Regions from separate parts of the Paraburkholderia sp. BR10936 genome, predicted to be linked through region 2. Evidence: riboswitches for the same ligand, from Rfam matches in the RefSeq annotation. Region 2 holds a riboswitch; the other holds the start of a gene.
The links. Region 2 has a riboswitch for thiamine pyrophosphate ahead of AB4Y36_RS38870 (FAD-dependent oxidoreductase). Riboswitches for the same ligand answer to the same signal wherever they lie in the genome.
Positions count from the first base shown of each region.

Region 1: it holds a riboswitch for thiamine pyrophosphate, as region 2 does, so the genes downstream of both, thiC (phosphomethylpyrimidine synthase ThiC) here and AB4Y36_RS38870 (FAD-dependent oxidoreductase) in region 2, are expected to answer to the same signal.

Region 1 covers NZ_JBFRCM010000004.1:116,056-120,469, reverse strand. Annotated here, with positions in the region: gene AB4Y36_RS10070 (EamA family transporter) at 1-831, opposite strand, end outside; gene AB4Y36_RS10065 (GreA/GreB family elongation factor) at 1,631-2,038, shown strand; TPP riboswitch at 2,136-2,265, shown strand; gene thiC (phosphomethylpyrimidine synthase ThiC) at 2,370-4,301, shown strand.
Region 2 covers NZ_JBFRCM010000037.1:3,171-7,584, reverse strand. Annotated here, with positions in the region: gene AB4Y36_RS38880 (thiazole synthase) at 1-397, opposite strand, end outside; gene thiS (sulfur carrier protein ThiS) at 478-675, opposite strand; gene AB4Y36_RS38870 (FAD-dependent oxidoreductase) at 718-1,866, opposite strand; TPP riboswitch at 2,131-2,245, opposite strand; gene AB4Y36_RS38865 (ABC transporter ATP-binding protein/permease) at 2,557-4,314, shown strand; gene AB4Y36_RS38860 (SDR family NAD(P)-dependent oxidoreductase) at 4,311-4,414, shown strand, end outside.

The DNA of each region.
Region 1 (4,414 bases), on a different contig from region 2:
GCCGAGAATCAGCACGGTCGCGACAACGGTTGCGCTCGTGACCGGCTCGCCGAGCAGCAGCGCGCCGAGTGCGACGGCAACAACGGGATTCACGTACATGCAACTGCTCGCGACGAGCGGGCTGGTATGGCGGATCAGGTAGCCATAAGCGACGTAGGCCGCCATCGTGCCGATGAAAAGCAGGTAGAGAAACGCCACGAGCGGCAGGAAATGCAGCTCGCCCATGCGTTCGCCGCTGATCCACGCGACCGTCGTCGAAATGGCGCCGCCCAGGCCGATCTGCAGCGCCGTCGCGACGAAGAGATCGGTCGGCAACGTGAGCTTGCCCGCCAGATGCGCGCCGATTGCCCAGAAGAGCGCGCCGCAGAGAATCGCGAGGCTGCCGCCCGCCGAGCCGGCCGCGGCGCCGCCGTGGCTCAGGATGGCGATGCCGACGAGGCCGAGCGCGACCGCGGCCCATTCGGCCTTTGCCACGCGCCGCCCGGTGACCGCCGAGATCACGGTCGCAAAGAGCGGCACCGTGGCGACCATCACGGCCGCCTTGCCAGTGCCCACGGTACGCATGCCGTAGGCGAGCATGCCGCTCGACAGGCCCACGAGCAGCGTGCCCACCACGCCCGCGTTGCGCACTTCGAGCAGCGTTGGCATGACGGGCCGCCGGCGCATGGCGAAGACGAACAGGCCGATCCCGGCGAGCAGATTGCGCAAGCCGGAAAGCAGGAGCGGCGGGAAAGAATCGAGCGCGACTTTCACGCCGAGATACGTCGAGCCCCAAACGAAGTAGACGACGGCGAGCGAGAGCGCAACGCGCCCGGTGCGCGATTGCGGCAGCCGTACGGCACGCGCGAAACGCCATAGCGCGGCTGCGACCTGCTTGGCCCCGGCGAAAAAAGATTGAGTGTTCACGTGGAAAGGCAAACGGGGAGGCATCGTCAATTCACCGCGGCAGGTGAAAGGCAGGACCGCGGTCGCCCCGGCAGCAAGGTGGCGGGACGTGTGAAGCTCGACGGCATGGTGCAGATGCGCAAAAACGCGAAAAAAAACGGAGTACGAAGGACACCCGGGGACGGGCGAAGCGCATTATGCAACAACGCCGGGTGTTGCGGATGCTTTCAGGATGCTTTATGCGCAGCGATTCGTTGCGTGCGCGTCACAGTGTGAGCGGCGCAAGCGAGGACCGTGGATCGCGCACCATATTGCCGTGTAACGGCCGCGTTGCGCCGCGCTGGGAAGACCGTGCTAGCATGACAAAACCTTTCGCTTAACTTTCACCAACCGGATTTCATACACGCCGCTCGCCATGCTTTCGCTCGTTTCGCGTCCCGTATTCGCCTTGCCGCCGCGTCATTTGCGCGGCGCGTCGGCACGCGTACGCGCCGAGCGCGAGCGAACCGCGCTGTGGCCTCTCGACACCCGAGCGCGCGCCCTAGCTACTCTCTCCGCTCCGCTTTACGCCGCCCGGCGTCCGCACTGAACCGCCTCCCCAACCCATCGGAGCCGGTCGGTCGGGCTCCGGGCCGATCCGTTACACCGCCGTTACGCCCCGCTGCGGCCCGCGCCCGATTGCGCGAGTTCGCTCCCAGCCCTCGCCGTTACCTCGAATCTTTTCTGGATCGCAAGGAAGACTGCCATGTCGAAGAAAATCCGTTACTTCACCGAACTCGATGTCGCCCGCCTCGAAAAATGCGCCGCCGAACCCGGCGCCGCGCCCGCGCGCCAGGCCATGCTCGACGAACTCCTCGAACACGCCGTGATCGTGGAATCGCGCGACATGGCCGCCAACGTCGTGACGATGAACTCGCAGGTCACGCTCGTGGACGAGCGTAACGGCGCATCCCTCACGTACACCGTCGTCTATCCGCATGAGGCGAACGTCGACGCCGGGCGCCTGAACGTGTTCTCACCCGCGGGTCTCGCGCTCCTCGGCGCGAAACGCGGCAACGCCGTGCGCTTCACGACGCCGGGCGGCGCGGTCGAAACGCTGAAGATCGAGCGCATCCTGTTTCAGCCGGAAGCTTCGAAGGATTTCACGCTGTAAGCTCGGCCCATACTACACATCGCGACACCCCGCGCCTGGCACATCGCGCGCGAGATGGCACTTGCCAGATCGTCGCAGCGCGGTGTATCGTTTGGCCTTGCTTACGCGGGGGTCCTGCGTCATGCGCCGCATCGAACGAAAGTCGTGCAGCGTATTTCGCGGGTGAGAAATACCCTTTGAACCTGATCTGGATAATGCCAGCGCAGGGAAGCGTCCGGACTTCGCAACATCGCTCAGCGCCTCACCTCATCACAGCGAAGTCCGTCCACGTTCCGTCTCGTCTCCTGCTAAGCCGCTGTTCCCACTTTGCTTTGCATGGAGAGAGAGACGCATGAACGCGAATCCGAAGTTCATTTCCGCCAACGCGCACGTCGACGAAGCCGCGATCGCGCCGCTGCCCAATTCCCGCAAGATCTACGTGACCGGTTCGCAGCCCGATATCCGCGTGCCGATGCGCGAGATCACGCAGGCGGATACGCCCACGGGCTTCGGCGGCGAGAAGAATCCGCCGATCTACGTCTACGACACCTCGGGTCCGTACACCGACCCTGAAGCGAAGATCGACATTCGTGAGGGCCTGCCTGCGCTGCGTCAGGGCTGGATCGAAAAGCGCGGCGACACCGAAGCGCTGCCGGGCCTCTCCTCCGAATACGGCCGCGAGCGCGCCGCCGACCCCGCGACTGCCGAACTGCGCTTCCCCGGCCTGCACCGCACGCCGCGCCGCGCGAAGGCCGGCAAGAACGTCACGCAGATGCACTACGCGCGTCAGGGCATCATCACGCCGGAGATGGAATACATCGCGATTCGCGAGAACCAGCGCCGCGCCGAGTATCTGGAAAGCCTCAAGGCGAGTGGCCCGAACGGCGCGAAGCTCGCGGCGATGATGGGCCGCCAGCATCCGGGCCAGGCGTTCGGCGCAGCCGCTTTCGGCGAGAACGCGCTCAAGGCAATCACGCCCGAGTTCGTGCGCGACGAAATCGCGCGCGGCCGCGCGATCATTCCGGCGAACATCAACCACCCGGAAAGCGAGCCGATGATCATCGGCCGCAACTTCCTCGTGAAGATCAACGCGAACATCGGCAATTCGGCGGTCACTTCGTCGATCGGCGAAGAAGTCGACAAGATGACGTGGGCGATCCGCTGGGGCGGCGACACGGTCATGGACCTCTCGACCGGCAAGCACATCCACGAAACGCGCGAGTGGATCATCCGCAACTCGCCGGTGCCGATCGGCACGGTGCCGATCTACCAGGCGCTCGAAAAGGTCAACGGCAAAGCCGAAGACCTCACGTGGGAAATGTTCCGCGACACGCTCATCGAGCAGGCCGAACAGGGCGTGGACTACTTCACGATTCACGCGGGCGTGCGTCTGCAATACGTGCCGCTCACCGCGAACCGCATGACGGGCATCGTCTCGCGCGGCGGGTCGATCATGGCCAAGTGGTGTCTCGCACATCACAAGGAGTCCTTCATTTATGAGCATTTCGAAGAGATCTGCGAAATCATGAAGGCATACGACGTGAGCTTCTCGCTCGGCGACGGCCTGCGTCCCGGCTCGATCTACGACGCCAATGACGAAGCGCAACTCGGCGAACTGAAGACGCTTGGCGAGCTCACGCAGATCGCGTGGAAGCACGACGTGCAGGTGATGATCGAAGGCCCGGGCCACGTGCCGATGCAGCTCATCAAGGAGAACATGGATCTCCAGCTCGACTGGTGCAAGGAAGCGCCCTTCTACACGCTCGGGCCGCTCACCACCGACATCGCGCCGGGCTACGACCATATCACCTCGGGCATCGGCGCTGCGATGATTGGCTGGTTCGGCACGGCCATGCTCTGCTATGTGACGCCGAAGGAACACCTGGGCCTGCCCAACAAGGACGACGTGAAGGAAGGCATCATCACGTACAAGCTCGCGGCGCATGCGGCCGATCTCGCGAAGGGTCACCCAGGCGCGCAGGTGCGCGACAACGCACTGTCGAAGGCGCGCTTCGAGTTCCGCTGGGAAGACCAGTTCAACCTCGGCCTCGATCCGGACAAGGCGCGCGAGTTCCACGACGAAACGCTGCCGAAGGACTCGGCCAAGGTCGCGCACTTCTGCTCGATGTGCGGCCCGCACTTCTGCTCGATGAAGATCACCCAGGACGTGCGCGACTTCGCGGCCAGGCAAGGCGTGAGCGACGACGAGGCCCTCAAGAAGGGCATGGAAGTGAAGGCGGTCGAGTTCATCAAGCAAGGCGCCGAAATCTATCAGCGCCAGTAAGCGCTGACTTCGGGCTGACTCAGGGCTCACTACGCCCCGGCGGGCGCTCGCCGCCCGCCGAAACATTTACTAACGATTCCCACAACTCTCTGACAAGCGCACACACCCTGATA
Region 2 (4,414 bases):
AGCCGTCCTTCACGAGGCGCGACGCGGCCTCGATCAGGCCGACCGGGTCGGGCTGCAGCGTGTAGTCGTCGCCGATCAGTTCGAGCTTGATCCAGTCGGTTTCGAAGACTTCGCGCGCCATGTGCGCCGTCGTCACCGCCTCGTTGACGGTGAGGCAGCCGGCCGTGTTCGGCAGGAGCGGCACGCCGTGGCGCTTGAGCAGATCGAAGAAGCCGGCCTCGGCGGTGCCCTCGTTCATCTGGCGGCGCAGCGCGACGGTGATCATGCCGGGGTGCGCGGCAGCCATGGAGTCGGCGAGCGATTGCAGCGACGGATAGCGCGACGTGCCGAGCAGCACGCGGCTCGCTAAGGTTTCGCCGTAGAGCGTGAGCGCGTCGGCAGTGGTTGTGGTGGTCATGGGTTGGAATCCTTGGCGGTGTCGTGAACGCGCTCGCCGTGTATGCGATGCGCGCGACCGGTGGCCTGGGCGAGCGAGGCTCAGCCGCCGGCCACGGGGCTCACGACGTCGAGGCGGTCGCCCGCCTGGAGCGAGCGCGCGCCATGCTGGGTACGCGCCACGAAATCGCCGTTCAGCGCGACGGCGAACGGCGGACGCGCGCCGAATGCGGTGAGCGCATCGGCGACAGTCGCGCCTTCGGGCAGCGTGATCGGCTTCTGGTTGATATGAATGTCCATGGCAAATACGTTCTCAAACTGCGGATTATTTCTGGTGAAGCGTCAGGCCGGCTCGTGCGCGCCCTGCGCGTGCAGCATGTCACCCCATCGCGACGCGCGGCGCAGCGACTCGAAGGAATCGGCATCGCTCACACGGGCATCGAGCAGCGCCTGGGCGAAGCGCGCGGCTTCGTCGGCGACTTCCGGCGCGATCATGAAGCCGTGCCGATAGAGACCGTTCACACGCAGCGTGGTCTTGCCGTCCCAGATGAGCGCCGGGCGGTGGTCGGGCAGCGTCGGGCGGCACTGCGTGTTCAACTCGAGGATGCGCGCCTCGCCGAACGCCGGATGCACCGCGAACGCCGCGCTCAGCAGTTCGAGCGCCGAGCGCACGCTCACCGGCGAGCGGTCCTCGCCTTCGATCTCGGTCGCGCCGATCACGAAGACATCGTGTTCCTTGGGCGCGATATAGAGCGGATAGCGCGGATGCAGGAGCCGCACCGGGCGCGTGAGCGTGATGCCCGGCGCGTGCACGCGCGCGACTTCGCCGCGAATGCCGCGCAACCCCGACAGCGCAGGTTTGGCGCCCAGCCCGCGGCAATCGATCGTCACGCGCGCGGGCGGCCGATTGGCCTCGTCGACCGTGGTGTGCCAGTGGGTTTCCACGCCGCGCGCAGCGAGCCCCGCCGCCAGAGCGGCCAGGGCCTGGCGATTGTCGAGCTGGCCCTCGCCTTCGAGCAGCCAGCCGCGCGCGAAGCGCCCCGCGAGCGCCGGTTCGGCGGCGTCGAGCTGCGCACCGGCGAGCGCGACGAAGTTGGCATCGGCGAGAGAACGCGGCGCGTTGGCGCGCACGCGTCGCTCGAAGAGCGGCGCTTCGGTGCGATCGGCGCTATGCCAGACCACGAGCGTGCCGTTGCGCTGGAAGAACACGGGCTCCGGCAACTCGGCCAGAATGCGCGGCCAGGTTTCGAGCGATGCGACGCCCAGCTCGGTAATGAGCATTTCGGCGACGGCAGCCTCCGCGAGCGGCGCGAGCATGGCCGCCGCGACCCAGGCTGCGGCTTCGCCGCCTTCGGGGCCGCCGCGCTCGTAAAGCGCGACGCGATGGCCCTCGCCGGCCAGACGCCATGCGACGAGCCGGCCGCTCAGGCCGCCGCCGAGCACGGCGAAGTCGGGCACGCTGCCCACGTCAGGGTTGCGGGCGCGGCTCATGACGACGCTCCGTCACGCAAGGCGAACGGCAAGGCGAACGCGATAAGAATCGGGGAACAAAGAGAATAGGCGGTCATCGTATCCTTTCCGTACGGCAGCAGCAGACGTACCCAAGGACGAAACCGGCTGGCAAGGCCGACCGTGGAGGCTATGCGGCGCAGACGGCCCGATACGGAATGCGTATACGAACCCAGGCGCCCAAAGCGCAGCCCGGCGGGAATCCTGGCGCCCCCGCCTTTTCAAAACCCAGGCTGGGCGCTCCGGTAAGACTTTCTGGAAACTTCCCGCGCCGGTATTACCCGGATCGGGTGCAAAGGGTTTCTCTCAGCCTCACTGGCGGCATGCCCGGCATACCGGTGAAGCACCCCTGTTTCGTCAACGACGATTAGACCACAAAACGCGCGCGGCCCGCAAACCTCGGCGGAACCGGGGGGCGTGGTCTGGCACAATGCCCTGAACCCGCCTCTTTCGCCTCGCGAGCCCGCGCGGTGAGACAATGAGCGCCACGCTACGGCGGCGCCAGCGTGCGCTTTTGTCTCCACGCCTCGCGCCGGTTTTGGCTCCGCCTGTGGCCCGTTAAGACTCACTTAAGCGCCCGACGACAGAATCGCTGCAAAAATCGCTGCAACGCTGCCGCCGTGCGGCGCGCGGCGCATGCCCCCAGCGGGCCGCCACACCTTCAGGACGCACATGACCAACCAACCTGCCCGCGCCACGCCCGATCAGAACGAGCATCAGAAGATCACCGCGTGGAGCCTGATCAAGCCCTACTGGGTCTCCGAGGAACGCTGGATCGCCTGGGGCCTGCTCGTCGCGATCATCGTGATGAACCTGCTCGTCGTGTGGATCAACGTGCGCCTGAACGGCTGGAGCGCGGAGTTCTACAACGCGTTGCAGGCCAAGGACGTCAAGCGCTTCCCGCCGCTGTTGATGACCTTCACCGAACTGGCGTTCGGCTTCATCATCCTCGCGGTGTATGGCCGCTATCTGCGCCAGATGCTCGGCTTTCGCTGGCGTCAGTGGCTCACCACGCGGTTCCTGAACGAGTGGCTCGGCAAGGGCGCGTTCTACCGCATCGAGCGCGACCGCCTCGCCGACAACCCCGACCAGCGGATCAGCGACGACCTCCAGTCGTTCGCCACGACCACGCTCTCGCTCACGCTCGACCTGCTCTCGACGGTCGTCACGCTCATCTCGTTCATCACGATCCTGTGGACGCTCGCGGGCGCGCTCACCGTCACGCTGGGCGGGCAGCCGCTCGCGATTCCGGGCTACATGGTGTGGGCCGCGGCGCTCTATGCCGTGTTCGGCTCGCTCGTGATCCAGAAGGTCGGCCACCCGCTCGTGTCGATCAACTACCAGCAACAAAAGGTAGAAGCGGACTTCCGCTTCGGCCTGATCCGCCTGCGCGAAAACGCCGAGCAGATCGCCCTCTACGACGGCATGGACACCGAGCGCAGCAACGCGCAGGGCCTCTTCGCGCACATCAAGGACAACTGGTGGCGCGTGATGAAATACACGAAGCGCCTCACCTTCGTGCTGAGCTTCTACGGCCAGATCGCCATCATCTTCCCGCTCGTGGTGGCCGCGCCGCGCTACTTCGCGGGCGCCTTCACGTTCGGCGTGCTGATGCAGATCTCGCAGGCGTTCGGCACCGTGAGCGACTCGTTCTCGTGGTTCATCAACAGTTACTCCACGCTGGTCGAATGGCGCGCTACCGTGAATCGTCTGCGCGAATTCGTGCGTGTGGTGCACTCGCCGCGTCTGAAGGAATCGGTCTCGCCCGCCACCGAGCACGGCGGCATCAACCTGCACTTCATCGACAACAACGAGCTCGCCACCGAGCATCTCAAGCTCTCGCTGCCCAACGGCACGCCGCTCTCGGAAGTGCGCGACATCGCCATCAAGCCGGGCTCGCGCTGGCTCGTGCGCGGCCCCTCGGGCGCAGGCAAGAGCACGCTGATGCGCGCGCTCGCGGGCCTCTGGCCCTTCGGCGAAGGCTCGATCGACGCCCCTGTCGATGCGCGCATGATGTTCATCCCGCAGCAGAGCTATCTGCCCATCGGCACGCTCAAGGCAGCGCTCACCTACCCGTCGCCCGCCGACGACTACAGCGACGAAGATTGCCGCGAAGCGCTGCGCGCCTGCCGCCTCGAAGAGTACGTGGATCGTCTCGGCGAATCGGCGCACTGGACGCGCGTGCTCTCGCCGGGCGAGCAGCAACGCCTTGCGGGCGCGCGCGTGCTGCTGCACAAGCCCGACTATCTGTTCCTCGACGAAGCGACGAGCGCGCTCGATCCCGACAACGAAAGCCGTCTCTACAAGCTGTTCATGGAACGTCTGCCCAAGGCAGCGATCGTGAGCGTCGCGCACCGTGAGTCGCTCGCGGCGTACCACCACGAAACGCTCGAGATCGAGCGCATGCCCGAAGAGCGGGTTGCCGCGTGAGCGCAAGCGCGCTGCGCGTCGTGCTGATCACGGGCGCGGGCTCGGGCATCGGCGCGGCGCTCGCGCGTCGCCTCGCGGCGCCGGGTGTAGCGTTGATGCT